Regions from separate parts of the Saccharococcus thermophilus genome, predicted to be linked through region 2. Evidence: riboswitches for the same ligand, from Rfam matches in the RefSeq annotation. Region 2 holds a riboswitch; each other region holds the start of a gene.
What was found. A riboswitch is a leader RNA that binds a small molecule or an ion and turns the genes downstream of it on or off. The one in region 2 is predicted to bind S-adenosylmethionine.
Positions count from the first base shown of each region.

Region 1: another riboswitch for S-adenosylmethionine. It lies ahead of BDD39_RS07415 (methionine ABC transporter ATP-binding protein); the one in region 2 lies ahead of BDD39_RS13800 (bifunctional homocysteine S-methyltransferase/methylenetetrahydrofolate reductase).
Region 3: another riboswitch for S-adenosylmethionine. It lies ahead of mtnK (S-methyl-5-thioribose kinase); the one in region 2 lies ahead of BDD39_RS13800 (bifunctional homocysteine S-methyltransferase/methylenetetrahydrofolate reductase).

Region 1 is NZ_JAASRS010000001.1:1,432,522-1,435,798, reverse strand. It holds gene BDD39_RS07420 (methionine ABC transporter permease) at 1-388, opposite strand, end outside; gene BDD39_RS07415 (methionine ABC transporter ATP-binding protein) at 378-1,391, opposite strand; SAM riboswitch class I at 1,539-1,646, opposite strand; gene BDD39_RS07410 (IS256 family transposase) at 1,961-3,130, opposite strand.
Region 2 is NZ_JAASRS010000001.1:2,653,660-2,656,936, forward strand. It holds gene BDD39_RS13790 (L-lactate permease) at 1-410, opposite strand, end outside; gene BDD39_RS13795 (helix-turn-helix domain-containing protein) at 536-1,093, shown strand; SAM riboswitch class I at 1,299-1,401, shown strand; gene BDD39_RS13800 (bifunctional homocysteine S-methyltransferase/methylenetetrahydrofolate reductase) at 1,478-3,277, shown strand, end outside.
Region 3 is NZ_JAASRS010000001.1:2,500,288-2,503,564, reverse strand. It holds gene mtnA (S-methyl-5-thioribose-1-phosphate isomerase) at 1-724, opposite strand, end outside; gene mtnK (S-methyl-5-thioribose kinase) at 746-1,948, opposite strand; SAM riboswitch class I at 2,033-2,198, opposite strand; gene BDD39_RS12995 (carbon-nitrogen family hydrolase) at 2,290-3,105, opposite strand; gene BDD39_RS12990 (pyridoxal phosphate-dependent aminotransferase) at 3,202-3,277, shown strand, end outside.

The sequences.
Region 1 (3,277 bases), 1.2 Mb from region 2:
CGGCAACCGCTGCTTCGATCACCCCTTTTTCGATTTCTCGCAACGATGTTTCTACAATTCTTGCAAAAAACGGAACGGCAGCGACCGACAAAGATACGGACGCAGCAGTAGGTCCGATCGTTGTTCCGGTAATCAGTTTCGTAAGCGGCAACAGCCCGACGAGCAAGATGACAAACGGTATCGAGCGAATCATATTGACGATAAAGCCAAGGACGGATTTGACCACTGTGTTCTCCAAAAACAGACCGCGGTCGGTGACGAATAAGAGAATTCCGAGCGGCAAACCGGCAAGGATCGCGACGAAAAGGGAAATTGCCACCATATAAATCGTCTCTAAAAACGCTTTGTTCAGTTCGGGAATTAAATCAATTAACGCATCAAGCAGCATGTGCAATCACTTCCAATCCGTTCGTTCTTTGCGAAATGTAGTGAATGGCCCGCTCGATTTCTTCCGGTTCGCCGATCAGCTCCATGACAAAGATTCCGAGCGGCATCTCTTGAATATACTCGATTTTTCCATGCAAAATATTGCATTTTACTTTAAAGGTTTGTAGCATATCAGAAACGATTGCTTCCTCGGCTGTCTTCCCTTTGAACTGGATTTTGACAATCGTTCCTGTCCGCTTCTGCAGCAGATGATCAGGGAGTTCAAACCGCAATATACTGTTGATAAAGGACTTTGTTAATTCTTCTTTCGGATTTGTAAAAATGTCATATACGGTACCTAATTCGATGATTTTCCCGTTTTGCATGACAGCGACGCGGTCGCATATATCTTTGACCACTTCCATTTCATGTGTAATCAGCACAATCGTAATGCCAAGTTCACGGTTGATTTTTTTCAACAGCGTCAAAATCGATTTTGTTGTACTTGGGTCTAGCGCCGATGTTGCTTCGTCGCACAAGAGGACGGTCGGGTCGTTGGCAAGCGCCCGCGCGATGCCAACCCGCTGCTTTTGCCCGCCGCTTAGCTGGGAAGGGTACGCATCCCGCTTATCGGAAAGCCCGACCATTTCAAGCAATTCATTGACTCTTTTTTCAATTTCTTCTTTTGGCTTTTTTGCCGCTTTTAAGGCAAATGCGACATTTTCAAACACAGTTTTGGAGCTGACAAGATAAAAGTGTTGAAAAATCATTCCGATTTTTAAGCGGGCCTGCCGCAGCTGTTTGTCATTCAACGTTGTTAAATCGACACCATCGATGATGACTTGGCCAGATGTCGGGCGTTCCAAAAGATTTAAACAGCGCAACAACGTGCTTTTGCCGGCACCGCTATAGCCGATAATTCCAAAGATCTCCCCGTCTTGAATGGTTAAGGATACGTTGTCGACGCCGACGACTTGCTTTTTTTTCGTGGAATAAATTTTTGTTACATTTTTTATTTCGATCATCACTTCTTCCCTCCCGATCTATTTGCGGAGTTTTATGTAATTGTGAAAAACTATGTATGTAAGAATTTTTGCTTCTTTGCTTTTCCTGGAGCTGGAAAATAAAAACGCCCCTTTCATTCAGAAAGAGGCATCGGTATGTAAATACCCGACTTATCTTTCAGAATGAAAGCCATTCTGCAGGAATTGGCACCGTTCCCTAAAAGGGAGGTTGCCGGACGTCATTGGGCCTGTTCCCTCGGTCACTCTTGATAAGCGGTTTGTTGTATGCAATTTTTACATTCATCATAATTCCAAGAAAGCCGATTGTCAATATTGGTTTTGGTGATGATAGGTAAGACAGCGCTTACATCATTGTTATACCGCGAAAAAGTTTTTTTGCAGGTGTTTTCCTTTTTCATGGAGAACAAATTAGGTACCGTCAAGAATTTTGTGTAATGTAAGATAGATAGGGTATCTCTGAAATGGATTTAGAATAGAGGGGGGATATTTCCTCCACACGAGAGACTGAATATTCAGTCTCTTGTGTGGAAAGGGAGAATCCTCCTATTTTGTTTATTTACAATATTTGGTTAACAATAACGTTCTTCAAACATTCGTTGAAGAGCTTCCTGCGCTTCGGCAAATCCTCTTAACTTTCGCCCTGCCCATTTCTCATTAAAATCTTGGATGGTCAAATACACGACTTTTTCCGCGGCTTCTAAACTGCTCAAACTGTTCATCGGCTTTAGACGTTTCCGAATCTCTTTGATCGTTCGTTCGATGACATTCGTCGTGTAAATCACACTTCGAATACTGCTTGGATAATCCATAAATGTAAGGAGGACATCCAACTCATTGGCCCAAGACTGAACTTCTCTTGGATATTTGCTGGACCATTTCGACTCAAACTGTTGAAACATTTGTAACGCCATCTCCTTATTCGGCGCGCGATAAATCAGCTTGAGATCCTCGGCCACTTCGAATTGGTCTTTTTTCCGAACACGGCTGAGGGTGTTGCGGACTTTGTGCACGACACAGCGCTGCACATCGGCTTTCGGATACACCGCCTTAAAGGCTTCCTCCAGCCCCGGAAGGCCATCGAAGACGCCAAGAAGCACTTCCTTGACGCCTCTTTGGTAGAGGTGTTGAAGAATTTCCTGCCATCCATAGGCGCTTTCTTGTCCTCCCACGAAGAAATCCAGAATTTCTCGATACCCTTCTTCATTCACTCCTAACACCACATAAATGACTTCTTTCTCTACCGTATCGCGGCGAAGTTTCACGTACAAGCCGTCCAAATATAAGACAGAATAACGTTTGGATAGTGGACGATGGTGCCATTTCTCGATGTCTTCTTTCACGACATCGGTAATACGGCTGATCGTCGCTGGAGAATAAGCATTTCCTAGAATTCGTTCGATAAACTTGCCAATTTCCCGTGTACTCATGCCACTTTGATACATCCTAATGATGGCTTCCTCCAGCCAGCCGGTGTGGCGTTGATAAGGGGCAAACAACTGTGTTTGAAATTCCCCGTTTCGGTCTCTTGGAACCAAAAGACCCTCAATCCGGCCATATTGCGTATCTAGATTTCGCTGATAGTAGCCGTTTCTCATATTCGGCGTTCCAGCCTGTTCGATTTCGAGGAAATGTTTGATTTCTTCCCGCATAATCAGCTCTAATTTTTCCTTCACAAACTGACGAATGACACTTTCCAGTTGATTTGCCCAGTCGACATTCGGTATACTTCTTTTAGACATAGGTAGGGTACTCCTTTCTCTAAGATTTTTGGTCCAATCAGAGAATACCCTACCTTTTTTCTTTTGTTCTAGCAAAATGCTTTACACAAACTTTTATACATCATCACAAATTAATGAAACGGGACAAATACATATTTAGCAGATGGG
Region 2 (3,277 bases):
AGCGAAAGATATAATGGGGCAGCGATCACGACAGCAATGCCAAATCCGCTGACCGCTTCCAGGAAAGGACCTAAAGCGGCAGAAATAAGCAGTCCTTGCTCTGCCGGTGAATGGCAAAAGCGGAATAAACCATAAGCAATAATATTCATCGCTCCGCTTTCATTCAGCAAGTTGTACAAAAGCAGCCCAAACACTAATACATAAATGACCGTCACCGACAACAACATTCCGTGAATCGAGGAATGAAGCAAATCCTGCACCGACGCATCAAAAGAAAAAAAGGCCAATGCGAAAGCCAATCCATACGAACAGACAGCGGTATACAGCGCCGGCATTTTCAGCCAAACCAAGCAAATGAGAGCGAATAAAATAGGCAATCCTGCTAATAAGAAATGAATCGCATCATGCATAAAACATCCCCCTCTCCCCTTTTATCCACTATAGTGGATATATATAATTATTCTCTACAAAAAACTGTAAGTCAAGACAAAATTTCCACTATAGTGTAATATATGAAGAAAGGAGGAAGACAGTCATGAATTTTGGAAAAAACGTACGAGAAGCTAGAAAGCGTAAATCTCTTTCGCTACAGGCGTTATCAGAGCGCTGCGGAGTTAGCCGCTCCATGCTGTCGCAAATCGAGAGAGGAGAAAAAAACCCGACCATTCAGGTAGCTTGCCAGATCGCTGAAGGGTTAGATATGACTCTTTCACAATTATTAGGGGAAGATGATCAAAGCGAAGTCATTATCATTAGAAAAGATGAGCGATACGTATATAAAGACGAACGGAGCGGCTTTGAACGCCATCTTTTGTCCCCTTCTTTTCCGTCAAAAGGGATTGAGTTTGTTTTCAACCGGATCCCGCCAAAACAAGAGTCGGGTGTTTTTCCAAAGCATAAAAAAGGAGTAAAAGAGTATATCTCTGTAGCTAAAGGAAAGTTAAGAGTCGTGCTGGGAACCCAATCATATGACTTGGAAGAAGGAGATTCGATATACTACGAAGCCGATATAGAACATCGTTTCATCAATATCGGGGAGGAAGAATGCCACTACTACCTAGTCATTGATTCCAATTATATACATTCACTATAGTGAACAACACTGCTTTTTAACATGTCCACCGAGAAGTCTCCCACCTCTAAACAGAGTGTAGGTGGGAGAGGTTCATGCATTAATGCTTTTTTCTATTGAGGATGGAATATTTTCTTGAAAACGATTTTATTATATTGAATATTTTCAGAAAATGCTTTACATTATATATTAACTATAAACGTTTGGCTACAACTTCATAGCGAATTTCTTATCAAGAGAGGGGGAGGGACTGGCCCGGTGAACCCTCAGCAACCTGACGGATGTCAAGGTGCTAAATCCAGACAGGCAAAACGCCTGGAAGATAAGAAGAGACGATACATAAAAAGTCTTCTTCTTATAGAAGGCTTTTTTCTTTTACCATTTTCATAGAACGGGGGAATGAGCGTGGGGCTTTTGCAAGACTTAAAAGAACGCATCCTTATCGCCGATGGCGCGATGGGAACGCTATTATACTCGCACGGCGTCGACCGATGTTTTGAAGAACTAAACTTATCGAAACCGGAAGACATCCTTCATATTCATGAAGCATATATCGCCGCGGGTGCCGAGGTCATTCAAACGAATACATACGGCGCCAACTACGTCAAACTCGCCCGCTATGGACTCGAAGACGAAGTGCCGGCGATAAACCGCGCGGCGGCAAGGCTCGCCAAACAGGCGGCGGGAAATAAAGCCTACGTGCTTGGAACGATCGGCGGATTGCGCAGCATCAATAAAAGCGCCGTTTCCATCGAAGAGGTAAAGCGGACGTTTCGCGAGCAATTGTTTGTGCTGTTAAATGAAGACGTCGACGGCTTGTTGCTCGAGACGTATTACGATTTAGAAGAATTAGAGACGGTTCTTGCGATCGCGCGCAAAGAAACGGATAAACCGATTATCGCGCACGTCTCCCTCCACGAAGTCGGCGTTTTGCAAGACGGCACTCCGCTTGCTGAAGCGTTGGCGCGCTTGGAGCAGCTGGGAGCCGATGTCGTCGGGCTGAACTGCCGCCTCGGCCCGTACCATATGATCCGCTCGCTGGAGGAAGTGCCGCTGCCAAACAGAGCGTTTCTTTCCGCGTATCCGAACGCGAGCCTGCCGGATTATCGCGACGGACGGCTTGTCTATGAAACAAACACCGATTATTTTAAAGAAACAGCGCTCGCCTTCCGTGAGCAAGGCGTGCGCCTGATTGGCGGCTGCTGCGGCACGACGCCGAAACATATCGAAGCGATGGCGGGCGCCTTAACCGATCGGACGCCGGTGCAAACGAAAACGGTGAAGCGGCGCCATATTTCCATTTCCCTTCAATCGAACGAACCAAATGCCGTCCCGCCGCTGCAAGACATCGTACGCAAGCGGCGTTCGGTAATCGTCGAGCTCGATCCGCCGAAAAAATTAGGAATCGCCAAATTTTTAGAAGGTGCCAAAGCGCTGAAAGAAGCGAATATTGATGCGCTGACACTGGCTGACAACTCGCTGGCTACACCACGGATCAGCAACATGGCGCTCGGCTCCATCGTCAAAGAGCATCTTGGCATCCGCCCGCTTATTCATATCACCTGCCGCGACCGCAACTTGATCGGGCTGCAGTCGCACCTGATGGGCTTGCATACGCTTGGCATCACCGATGTGCTCGCCATTACCGGCGATCCATCGAAAATCGGCGATTTTCCTGGAGCGACATCGGTCTACGACTTATCGTCTTTTGACTTGATTCGGCTCATTCGCCAGTTTAATGAAGGGCTGTCGTATTCAGGAAAACCGCTCGGTCAAAAAACGAATTTTTCGATCGCCGCGGCCTTTAACCCGAACGTCCGCCATTTGGATAAGGCCGTAGAACGCTTAGAGAAAAAAATTCAATGCGGCGCCCACTATTTTATTACCCAGCCGCTTTATTCCGAACGGCAAATCGAGGAAGTGTACGAAGCGACGAAGCATCTTGAGACGCCGATTTACATCGGCATTATGCCGCTAGTGAGCGCGCGCAACGCCGATTTCCTTCACCATGAAGTGCCGGGCATCACGCTGTCGGAAGAAATCCGCTTGCGCATGGCGGCATGCGCCAACGACCCGGTACAATCGGCTCGCGAAGGAATTGCGATCGCCAAATCGCTCATTGACGCCGCTTTTGACTTATTTAACGGCATCTACCTCATTACGCCGTTTTTACGCTATGAAATGACGGCCGAACTCGTCCGCTAT
Region 3 (3,277 bases), 150 kb from region 2:
TGCGGTCAGCACCGACGATGACGGCGGTAATGTTTTTTGCTTTGATCGTCTGCGCTGCCATATTGTCGGTAATAAGCGTCACGTCTACGCCGGCCTGCATCAATTCCCACGTCGTCAATCTTGCCCCTTGCAGGACAGGGCGTGTTTCCGACGCGTAGACGTGGAGATTCATTCCCTTTTCTTTCGCCAAATAGAACGGGGCAAGCGCCGTGCCGTAACGGGCGGTGGCGATCGAGCCGGCGTTGCAAATCGTTAAAATGCGATCGCCGTTTTGAAACAAAGAAAGCGCATGTTCCCCGATCCGTCGGCAAACGTCTTCATCTTCAATTTGAATGCGAATCGCTTCATGGACGAGCGTCGTTTTTGCTTCATTGACAGAGGAAACATGGGAGACGCTCGTAACGAGGCGGTCTAGCGCCCAAAACAGATTGACCGCCGTTGGCCGGGCGCTTGCTAAGTAGTCACGGTCTTTTTGCAGTTGTTTTTTAAAAATTTCCACTGATTCTGTTTCATATTGCTGAGCGGCAAGCGCGAGGCCGTAAGCGGCGGTAATGCCGATTGCCGGTGCGCCGCGCACTTTCAGCGACGCAATCGCCTCCCAAACGTCTTTAATATTTTTCAATTGCAAATATTCCGTCACTAAAGGCAGCTTTTGCTGATTTAAAATCGTAATATGCGTGTCGTTCCACTCTACAGAGCGAGGAATGGCGAATGGCTCGGTCATGTTCGTCTTCCTTTCATTCGGTTAATTTGCTGTTAATGAGACAGATTCGGTAAAGAGAGAACGGATTTCTTCTGTGCTTGCCAGGTTTTGGCGTTGCAAGATAAGGCTGCGGCCAAGACGAAGCGCATGGCGTTTTGCTTGCAAACGTTCCTCTTTATTTTCGATGCCGTCTAGGTCGGCGACATGTGCCAAACCGATTGTACGGCGGATCACTTCGCAGCCGGCAAAACCGATCGCATCGACAAAGGTGTGGTGCAGCACCTCTTCTAATAGTCCTTTTGTTTTCGCATACGGTTCGACGTTGTTCGTATGCCAAAGTTCGGAAAAGATAGTTGTAAATACTTTCCATGTGCTGTCAATATGAGCGAATAACGGCTCTTGTTGTGGTTCTGGGCGGGACAACGCATTTAACAATAAGTTTGCGAAAAACTGACCGATATCAAAGCCGAACGGGCCGTAAAACGCAAATTCCGGATCGATGATTTTCGTTTCTTCGTCGCTGGCGAAAATGCTGCCTGTATGTAAGTCGCCGTGGATAAGCGCATCCCCTTCGGTTAAAAACTTGCGCTTTAATTTCGCAACTTCTAAGTGAAGTTTGTCATCGTTCCAAAGCGCTTCGACATCGTCGCGCAGTTCTTCTTCAAAGTTGTTCGTTTCATGATTGAAAAACGGATCGGTAAATACGAGATCTTCCGTGATTTTGCACAGTTCCGGATTGACAAAGCTTTGCGCCAGCTGTTTTTTTTCTTGCTGATTCATGCCGAAATCCGACGTGTAAAATAACGTTTTTGCGATAAATTCACCGATATGCTGAGATAGAAGCGGGTATGTTTTCCCTTCGATTAAGCCTTTGCGGGCAATTTGCAAATGCGACAAATCTTCCATCACGGTAATGGCTAAAGATTCATCGGAATAGTAAACTTTTGGCACATATTGCGGTACATAGCCGGCGAATGTGCGCAGCGCATTGCTTTCGATTACCGCACGTTTTAAGGTAAGCGGCCAGCTTTCCCCAACTACTTTCGCATATGGAAGGGCTTGTTTGACGATAATGCCTTTTTTCGCTTCTTTATCGACGATGCGGAACACGAGATTAAGGTTGCCGTCACCGATTTCCCTGCAGACAAGCGGCGCTCCTTCGCGGAAGAGACCGAGGCGCACAGTTAAAGAAATGGCTCCTTGCTCTGTTAACGGTTCATAAACGGATGAATATGAGATCGACATTGGAATAAAATCCCCCTTTGTTCAAATAAATTAAAAAGCCTCTTTCTGCGTAGAAAGAGGCTTGAAGATTCCAGTTCTTCGCACCTCTTATCTTCCAGAAAGAACAAGTCTTTCTGTTGGACTTAGCACCGTGCCTTGCGGAAGTTGGAACTTCCGGCGCCGAAAAAACGTGCGCCCTATCTCACGATAGTATTACGGTCGGTTGCTGGGCTTCATTGGGCCAATTCCCTCAGCCAACTCTTGATAAGAGTATTTTTGGCATATTCATTTTTCGAATTTTTGTTATGTTGGCAAATATTTGTGCGTTTGATTGGAATCATACACGCTGACGAATTCATTTGTCAATACTTTTTGTGAAATTTTTTTTCTGCAGCCTGATAATATTCGGGACGTCGGTCAGCAAAAATGGGGATGCGCGCCCGCACCTCCTGCACCTTTTGCAAATCGATTTGCGCGGTGAGTGCGCAAGGCTCCTCGCCTGCCTCGGCAATGATTTCTCCCCATGGATCGATGATCATGGAATGGCCGGCAAACACGTTGTTCGGGTCGCTGCCGGCGCGGTTGCAAGCGACGACGTAGCATTGATTTTCAATGGCACGCGCCGCAAGCAGCGTGCGCCAATGGGCAAGGCGGGGGAGCGGCCATTGGGCAACGACAAACAACACTTCCGCCCCCTGGACCGCATGGACGCGGATCCATTCCGGAAAGCGGATGTCATAGCAAATGACACCGGCGCATAAGGTGTTTTCGAGCGTAAATAAGCCGGTATCTTCCCCAGGCTGGAGGTACAGATGCTCATCCATCAGCTGGAAGAGGTGCAGTTTGCTGTATTCGTTAACGACCGTGCCGTTTCGGTCGACGACGTACATCGTGTTTGTCACGCCTTTTGCCGTTTTTTTGGCGACCGAGCCGGCAACGAGATGGACTTGGTACGATTTTGCCAGTTTGGTAATGAACACTTTTGCACGTTCGCCGTTTTCATCGGCGATTTCATCGAGGCGGGTTAAGTCATAGCCGGTCGTCCATAGTTCAGGAAGAACGATGACATCGGGACGTTCCTTTATAACTTTTTCTATTTCTCTTTCTACAAGCTGTTCGTTTTCGTGTGGGCTGCCGAAGAAAATATCCAGCTGAAGGCAGGCGATTTTGAATGTCATTCGTATTCACCTCGAAAAAATTTACTTTACATTTTGATTTTTACGATATATGATGTTGCACTAGAATTTCAAGAAATTTTTGAGAAGGTGTTTAGCATGACAAAACAATTTCCGTTATCCGACCTGTTAGAAGGGCTTCCAAAGCAGTTTTTCGCCTCATTAGTCGCGAAAG